DNA from 2 places in the Burkholderia vietnamiensis LMG 10929 genome. Region 2 is predicted to be linked to the other one. Evidence: riboswitches for the same ligand, from Rfam matches in the RefSeq annotation. Region 2 holds a riboswitch; the other holds the start of a gene.
What was found. Region 2 has a riboswitch for manganese ahead of AK36_RS08870 (sodium:calcium antiporter). Riboswitches for the same ligand answer to the same signal wherever they lie in the genome.
Positions count from the first base shown of each region.

Region 1: it holds a riboswitch for manganese, as region 2 does, so the genes downstream of both, AK36_RS24310 (TMEM165/GDT1 family protein) here and AK36_RS08870 (sodium:calcium antiporter) in region 2, are expected to answer to the same signal.

Region 1 is NZ_CP009631.1:3,180,633-3,185,044, forward strand. It holds gene AK36_RS24295 (adenosine deaminase) at 1-527, shown strand, start outside; gene guaD (guanine deaminase) at 971-2,287, shown strand; yybP-ykoY riboswitch at 2,380-2,501, shown strand; gene AK36_RS24310 (TMEM165/GDT1 family protein) at 2,596-3,168, shown strand; gene AK36_RS24315 (DUF4136 domain-containing protein) at 3,233-3,934, opposite strand; gene pepN (aminopeptidase N) at 4,121-4,412, shown strand, end outside.
Region 2 is NZ_CP009630.1:2,015,208-2,019,619, reverse strand. It holds gene AK36_RS08875 (glutathione S-transferase C-terminal domain-containing protein) at 1-471, shown strand, start outside; gene AK36_RS08870 (sodium:calcium antiporter) at 515-1,525, opposite strand; yybP-ykoY riboswitch at 1,668-1,803, opposite strand; gene AK36_RS08865 (ExeM/NucH family extracellular endonuclease) at 2,020-3,831, shown strand; gene AK36_RS32780 (hypothetical protein) at 4,092-4,331, opposite strand.

The DNA of each region.
Region 1 (4,412 bases), on a different replicon from region 2:
TGATCGGCGTCGGCCTCGACTCGTCCGAACTCGGCCATCCGCCGACGAAGTTCGCGCGCGTGTTCGAGAAGGCGCGCGCGCTGGGCCTCAAGCTCGTCGCGCATGCGGGCGAGGAAGGCCCGCCCGCTTACATCCACGAAGCGCTCGACGTGCTCAAGGTCGACCGCATCGACCACGGCGTGCGCAGCATCGAAGATGCGGCGCTCGTCGAACGGCTCGCGCGCACGCGCGTCGCGCTGACCGTGTGCCCGCTGTCGAACCTGAAGCTGTGCGTGTTCGACGACATGGCCAAGCACACGCTGAAGGCGCTGCTCGATCGCGGCGTCGCGGTGACCATCAATTCCGACGATCCGGCCTACTTCGGCGGTTACGTCAACGACAACTACTTCGCGACGGTCGACGGCCTGCAGCTGACGGACGCCGAGGTCTACGCGGTGATCCGCAACGGCTTCGAAGCGTCGTTCGTCGATGCCGCGCAGCGCGACGCGCTGATCGCGCGGCTCGACGCGTACTGGCACGCCGGATGACGGCCCGCATCGAGGTTCGCTAGACAGATGAAACGCCGCAACGACATCCGCTTCGCGATGCACGGCTCGGCGCTCAGTCGGGCGCACGGAGCGCAAGAAGCGCACGCGACGCGCCCGGCGGGCATGAGCCCGGACCTCGCCGCATGCGTCGGCCGGACGGAAACCGCCGCGCGCGCCGATGCGCACCGAAGGTCGCCGGCGCGGTGCGTCGTGCGGCCCGCTGCGGCGGCGCGAGCAACAGCGGGCACGCCGCCGGCTGCGGGCAGCACGGCGCTATCCGCGGCGCCCTTCCCGCGCGTACGCGTCATCGCGGCCTGCGTGCATGCTCGTCGTCGCGACACGCATGCGCATGCGCATGCACATGCACGCGCGGCCGACCGATGCCGTCGGCCGCACCGACCGTTTTCTTCTGTTCGCCTTACCTTGATGCAGGACCATTCGTGATGACGCAAACCGCTTTCCGTTCCCAGCTGCTGACCTTCAACGGCGACCCGGCGCAGTCGAGCCAGGCCGCCCGTTACGAGACCGACGGCCTACTGATCGTCGACGACGGCAAGGTCGTCGCGCATGGCGCACATGCGCAACTCGCGCCGACGCTCGCGCGCGACGCGATCGTCCATGACCTGCGCGACAAGCTGATCGTGCCCGGCTTCATCGACACGCACATCCACTACCCGCAGACGGACATGATCGCGTCGCCGGCGCCCGGCCTGCTGCCGTGGCTCGACACGTACACGTTCCCGACCGAGCGCCGCTTCGCCGATCCGGACCATGCGCGCGAGGTCGCCGAGTTCTTCCTCGACGAGCTGCTCGCGTGCGGCACGACGAGCGCGCTCGTCTACTGCACGGTGCACAAGCAGTCGGCCGACGCGCTGTTCGCGGCGAGCGACGCGCGCGACTTGCGGATGATCGCCGGCAAGGTGCTGATGGATCGCAACTGCCCAGAGTTCCTGCGCGACACCGCGCAGTCGGGCTACGACGACAGCGCCGAGCTGATCGGCCGCTGGCACGGCAACGGGCGGCAAATGTATGCGCTCACGCCGCGCTTCGCGCCGACCTCGACCGAAGCGCAGCTCGAAGCCTGCGGCGAACTCGCGCGCCGCCATCCGGACGTGTTCGTGCAAAGCCACGTCGCCGAGAACGTCGATGAAGTGAAATGGGCGGCCGAGCTGTTCCCCGGCCATCGCAGCTATCTGGACATCTACGACCATTACGGCTTGCTGCGCCCGCGCGCCGTGTACGGCCACTGCATCCACCTCGACGACGAGGACCGCCGGCGGATGGCCGACACGCGCACGGTGGTCGCGCACTGCCCCACGTCGAACTTCTTCCTCGGCAGCGGGCTGTTCGATTTCGACAAGGCCGGCGAATTCGACGTGCCCGTCACGCTCGCCACCGACGTCGGCGGCGGCACGTCGTTCTCGATGCTGCAGACGATGAACGAGGCGCACAAGGTCGCGCGTCTGTCCGGCCATCACTTGACCGCGACGCGCATGTTCTGGCTCGCGACGGCCGGCGCCGCGCAGGCGCTCGATCTCGCCGACACGGTCGGCACGCTCGCGCCGCGCAGCGAAGCCGATTTCATCATGCTCGACCCACAGGCCACGCCGCTGCTCGCGCGCCGCACGCAGCGCGCGGAATCGCTCGAGGAGCTGCTGTTCGCGTTCGCGCTGCTCGGCGACGATCGCGCGGTGTACCGCACCTACGCGGCCGGCCGGCTCGTGCACGAGCGCGGCGCCGCACGTCGCGCTGCCGCCTGACGCATCGGCCACCGGCACCGACGCGGCCCACGCGGCAGCCGGCGCCGGCGCAGCCGCAGGCGCGCCGCACGCGCGCGTTGCCGTGCTAGAATTCGCCGCTCATTGGGGAGTAGCCGCTCCGCTCGATGTCCCGCGCCACCGGCGCGCATCGTGACGGAGGCGTCCGTCAACAGACTTGGCCGTTCGGCCATGGCGGACGCAGCCACCGTGGCCTGGCGAGACCGATGGTTCACTGCGCGCCGCATCAGGGCCCGGCGCGCGGCGAATCGTCGCTCGCACGCACAACCTCGGCCCGTGGAACCCCATACGTGTCTCAAGCCTTCCTGATCTCCACCGGCGCCGTCGCTCTCGCTGAAATCGGCGACAAGACCCAACTGCTGTCGCTCGTCCTGGCCGCGCGCTATCGCAAGCCCGTGCCGATCATTCTCGGCGTGCTAGCCGCGACGCTCGTGAACCACGGCCTCGCCGGCGCGCTCGGCGAATGGCTCGGCGCGCTCGTCACGCCGTCGATCATGCGCTGGGCGCTCGCGTTCTCGTTCATCGCGATGGGCTTGTGGATTCTCGTACCGGACAAGCTCGACGAGGACGAAGCGAGCGCAACGCGCTCGCGGCTCGGCGTGTTCGGCGCGACGCTCGTTGCATTCTTTCTCGCGGAGATGGGCGACAAGACGCAGATCGCGACCGTCGCACTCGCCGCGCGCTTCCACGATTACATCGGCGTGGTGGCCGGCACGACGTTCGGGATGATGCTCGCCAACGTGCCGGCGATCCTGCTGGGCGACCGCTTCGCGCACCGGCTGCCGACCAAGCTGGTACACGGCATCGCGGCCGTGCTGTTCGTCGTGCTCGGCGCGCTGGCGTTGCTGGGCGTCGGCTCCTGAAGCAAGCGGGCCGCGGCGCGGCGCCTCGGCCGCGCTCGTGTGGGCCGCGCGGCGCGCGCGTTATTTACTTCGCGACCGCCGCAGCCGAGGCCGGCACCGCCGGCACCGCGCGCTCGTTGGCAGCCGGCGCGGCCGGCCCGCCATGCTTGTCGACCGGTAGCCGCACCGTGCGGATCGCGCCGTTCGACAGCGGGAAATCGGCGAGCGCGCTGCGCGCGAGGAACGGCATCGCGTACAGCAGCGCACCGTTGTCGCCGGTGGTGCGCGCGGTCACGTTATAGACTTCCTTGCCGGTCGCACGCTCGGTGATGCGGATGCCGAGCGTGTAGTCGTAGACCTGATAGGTCTGCGCGACGTAGCCGGCCGGCATCGGTCCCCACGGGCCCCATGGCCCCCAGGGCCCGCCGCGCCAGTACGGCCCGGGACCGATGAACCACGGGTCGTAATAGACGGGTTGCGGCACCGTCACCAGATCGCTGCCGACGCCATAGCTGAGCCCCACCAGGTAGCGCGCCTGCGCGGCCGGCACCTGCCGGAACGCATAGGCGGACAGTTCGTTCGCGACGATCGGCTCGTACGTCGACTGCTCGATGCTCTGCTTCTGCGCGTCGGTGCGCGTGAACGCATAGGTGCGTGTCGCGTCGCTGCCGCTCCAGTCGGAGAAGGCCGTGACCTGCGTCGTCACGTAGCTGGTGCAGCCGGTCAGCAGCGCCACGGCCAGCGCAGCCGCCCAGCCCGCACCGCGTCGTATCCATTCGCGTTTCATGTCGATCCTCGTCGATCCGTCACCCGCACGTCGCACCGCGCGAAGCGCACGGGATGCCGATGATACGCGGACTCCCCGAGCCGGCAAAAAGTTCGCGCGGCACGCGGGCGCAAGCCTTTGTACAATGACCCGACTCGCCCGGCCCGCGCCGCGGGCCCGATCCCCATTCCACCCACCTCGACGACCATGTCCGACAACGCTTCCTCCACCGTGATCCGCCGCGCCGACTACACGCCGCCGGCCTTCCTCATCGACTCCGTCGCACTCGAATTCGATCTCGCACCGGCTCGCACGGTCGTCAGGAATACGATGCGCGTGCGCCGCAACCCGGACGCCGCGCCCGCACCGCATCTCGAGCTGATGGGCGAAGCGCTCGACTTCCTCGGCGCACGGCTCGACGGCGCGCCGTACGGCGCGGTGCGCGCGCACGAACACGGGCTGACGGTCGAAAACGTGCCCGACGCGTTCGAGCTCACGC
Region 2 (4,412 bases):
CTCGACGACGGCACCACGCTGCGCGAAGGCCCCGTGATCGCGCAGTATCTGGCCGACCGGCGCCCCGAAGCCGGACTCGCGCCGGCATACGGAGCGCTCGCGCGCTACCGGCTGATGGAATGGCTGAACTTCCTCGGCACGGAGATCCACAAGGGGTTCATTCCGTTGCTGTACGCGGTACAGGCGGGCAAATACGTCGATCCGGTGCGCCGGAAGCTCGACAGCCGCTTTGCATGGATCGACCGGCAGCTCGACGGCCACACGTATCTGACGGGCGACACCTTCACGATCGCCGATGCGTATCTGTTCGCGCTGACCGGCTGGGGCAAGGCCGGCTGGCTGCGCTCGGTGTACGACGCGGACATCGACCTGAGCCGCCATGCGAACCTGCGCAGCTGGTACGAGCGTGTGCGGGCGCGGGCGGCCGTACAGCAGGTGCTGCAGGCCGACGGGCTGGCGAACGCCGCCTGACCGACGCGCGGGCCCCGGCGTGAATGGCGAGGCCCGCGCGCATTCAACGCGTGAGCGTCACGTACAGATAGCCGGCATAGCCGGCGCCGTTCGCGAGCAGCGCCCAGATCGCGAGCCCGCGCGCCCGCGCATTGACGCGCAGCCACACTGCCGCCGCGAGCGTGATGACCACGCCGGTCAGCACTTCGGCGCGCGGCTCCCACGGCGTCAGCATGATGCCGATCGCCGGCAGCAGCGTGCCCTGGAACACCATCGCGCCGGTGATGTTGCCGAACGCGAGCGTGTCCTTCGAGCGGCGAATCCACAGCACGCTGTTGACCTTCTCCGGCAGCTCGGTCGCGATCGGCACGATGATCAGCGACAGCAGCAGCGGCGAGATGCCGAGCAGTTGCGACACGCCGTCGACGCCGTGAATGAAGCCCTTCGCGCCGCCGACCAGCAGCGCGACGCCGACGGCGAGCTGCAGCGCGATGGTCGCCAGATTGGTCGGCAGCCCGGTGCGCGACAGGAACATCGTGTGCGGCGCCTCGGTGCCGTGCCCGGCGTCGACGAGCTGCGTCGACGCGCGCAGCGTCATCACCACGTACATCACGTAGATGCCGACCAGCATCGCGCCGAGCATCGCGCGCACCGCCCAGACGTGATGCGGGACGAACATCGCGACCGTCGCGAGCGTGAACGCGGCGATGAAGTAGTTCAGGTCGCGCACGAAGCCGCTGCGCTCGGGTGCGATGGTGCCGGTCACGCCGCGCGAGCGGATCACGGCGAGCGTCATCAGGAAGGTGGTGAGCGTCGCGAGCATCAGCGGCGCGCCGAGAATCGCGCCGACGCCGATTTCCTCGTTCACCGCGGCGTTCGACGTGCCGCCGATCAGCGCGAGCAGCGGCACCGTCGTCTCGGGCAGCGCGGTGCCGACGGCCGCGAACAGCGAACCCGTCACGCCTTCGGAGATCTTCAGGCGTTCGCCGAGATGTTCGAGCGCATTGGTGAAGAGTTCGGCGGCGATCAGGATGACGATCAGCATGAACGCCAGTTCGACGAGCATCAACGTCATGCGGCACCTCCGCACGCGCGCGGGTTGGCGTTGGCGTTGGCGTTGGCGGGATGGCGGAAGCGGACGAAGCGCGACGGGAAAGGGACGAAGGACATGGGGGCTCCGTGGTCGGACGTTGACGAACCATGACGCATCTGCCGACGTCCGACCCGGAACGGCGCGATGCGTCGATGGTCTCGCCAAGCCGATTCGGCCGAACGCGCCACGGCCGCAAGCCGAGTATGTTGACACGTTCGCTTTCCAGAGCGGAAAGCAGGCTACTCCCCAAAGACGAACGGCAGTCTAGCCGAGCCCGATGCTTTCGGCAAGCTGGTGCGGGCATGCGCTCGGGGCTGCATTCGGGCCTGCACGGCGGGCCGGCTGCCGACGAACGTGCGTACCGTATCGCGGAGCAAGCGCCGTGCCGCACATTACATCCATCTGTCGTTTGGTTACTAACAACTGTCATCGACCGCGGCTAAGCTTTCGGCACACTCACAACCGGGTTTCCCGTCATGCGCTCGACACTTCGCCTGTTTGCGCCGCTCCTGCTGCTGCCCGCGCTCGCCGCGCCCGTCGTTGCCGCCACCGCCGCGCCCGTCAGCGCGAACTGCGGCGGCAGCACGACGCCGATCGCCGACATCCAGGGGCCCGGCGCGCCGTCGCCGCTCGCCGGCCAGAACGTGTCGATCGAAGCGGTCGTCACCGCCGACTTCGGCGGCGCGGACGGCTTCGGCGGCTTCTTCGTCCAGCAGGCCGACGCGCAGCGGCGCAATCAGCCGGGCGTGTCCGAAGGGCTGTTCGTCTATGCGCCGAAGACGCGCGCGACGGCCGGCGATCTCGTTCACGTGACCGGCAAGGTCGAAGAGAAATACGGGCAGACGCAGCTCACGCTGGCCGGCGCGATCGCGGTGTGCGCGAACGGCCAGACGGTCACGCCGGCGACGCTGACGCTGCCGGTCGACAACCCGGCCGCGTTCGCCGCGTATGAAGGGATGCGCGTGCGCCTGCCGCAGACGCTGACCGTCACCGACAACTACGAGCTGGGCCGCTACGGCAGCGTGCTGCTGAGCAACGGCCGCCTGCGCACGCCGACGAGCGTGGTGCCGCCGGCGCAGGCGCGCACGCTGATGGACGCGAACGCGCGCAACCGGCTGATTCTCGACGACGGCTCGAACCGGCAGAACCCGGCGAGCGTCCCGTATCCGGCGCCCGCGCTGTCGGCGGCGAACACGCTGCGCTCGGGCTACACGGTGCGCGGCGTCGACGGCGTGCTCGAGGTGCGTTACGGCGCGTGGCGCGTGCAGCCGCTGCCCGGCGCGGCCGCGCCGGCGTTCGACGCGCGTGCGAACCCGCGCACCCGCGCGCCCGCGCGCGATCCGAACTCGAATCTGCGCGTCGCGTCGTTCAACGTGCTCAATTACTTCAACGGCAACGGGCTGGGCGGCGGCTTCGACGATCCGAACAACCGCGGCGCGAAGACTTACGAGGAATTCCAGCGTCAGGAGGCGAAGATCGTCAGCGCGCTGCAGGCGCTCGATGCCGACGTGATCGGCCTGATGGAGATCCAGAACAACGGCTACGGCGAACTGGGCGCGGTGCGCCAGCTCGCGGCGAAGCTCGGCAGCCGCTGGCGCGTGGTGGATCCGGGCACGTCGCGTCTGGGCGGCGACGCGATCGCGGTCGCGATGATCTACGACAGCCGCACGGTCGAACCGGTCGGCCGCGCGGCGACGCTGGCGATCGACGAGCGGAACCGCCAGCCGCTCGCGCAATCGTTCCGCCGCATCGGCGGCAGGCACGCGCTGACGATCGCCGTCAATCATCTGAAGTCGAAGAACTGCCCCGATGCGGCGAACGACGACCTCGACCAGGGCGACGGCCAGGGCTGCTGGAACGCGACGCGCACGCGTGCGGCCGCGAAACTCGCCGACTGGCTGGCCGGCACGCCAACCGGCGTCGCCGGGCAAGGCACGCTGCTGATCGGCGATTTCAACAGCTACACGCATGAAGACCCGATCCGCACGCTCGAATCGCGCGGCTACCGCAACCTCGTGTCGCGCTGGATCGGCGCGAACGCGTACAGCTACGTGTACAACGGCGAGGCCGGTTATCTCGATCACGCGCTCGCGTCGCTGCCGCTCGCCGCGCACGTGAAGGCCGTGCACGAGTGGCACATCAACGCGGACGAGCCGCTCGCGCTGCAGTACACGCTCGCCTACAAGTCGGCCGACCAGCAGAAGACCTACTACGCGCCCGATGCATATCGGTCGTCGGATCACGATCCGGTGCTGATCGACATCGCGCTGCCGGGCCGCGCGCGCTGAGCGTGGGCGGCGGTGACGCCGCACATCGCCGCCATTTTCTCCGCTTCATGGGTCGCCCGCGTCATTCGCGGGCGATCCGCAATACGATGCGCCACGGTTCACGAGAATATCGGTTCATTCAGCCGCGTCGCCGATGCCGCGTCGCTCGCGATGCGATTCCGTCATCGTGTAAATAATTCCACTCGCCAACCTGAAACCGATTTGAATCGGTATTTTATGGGCGGTCGCGGATTAAAATCAGCGCGCCATTCGAATCGGTTTTAAATAATAAAAACGAAAGAGACGATTTGCCGATCTGAAAGCATTCGCCGCGCGATGCGTCGTTTCGTAGAACGCCGTGCGACAAGGGTGACGGCGCTCGCGTCGAATACGAAACGGCTCTCCTGCCGCTGCCCACGCGGGCCTGCGCCGCGGTCTTTCAAATCCCAGACACTGACGGCCGTTTGCATCATCGGCGATTTTTTAATATCCGAATGATCTTTGACAACGCGGCGCAGCACCGCCTATTTTTGTGGTGTCGTAAAACCGCGTAATAAAAAAGTATTCAAAACTGCAAGGGGGCGGCGTCTCGGCATCATTCT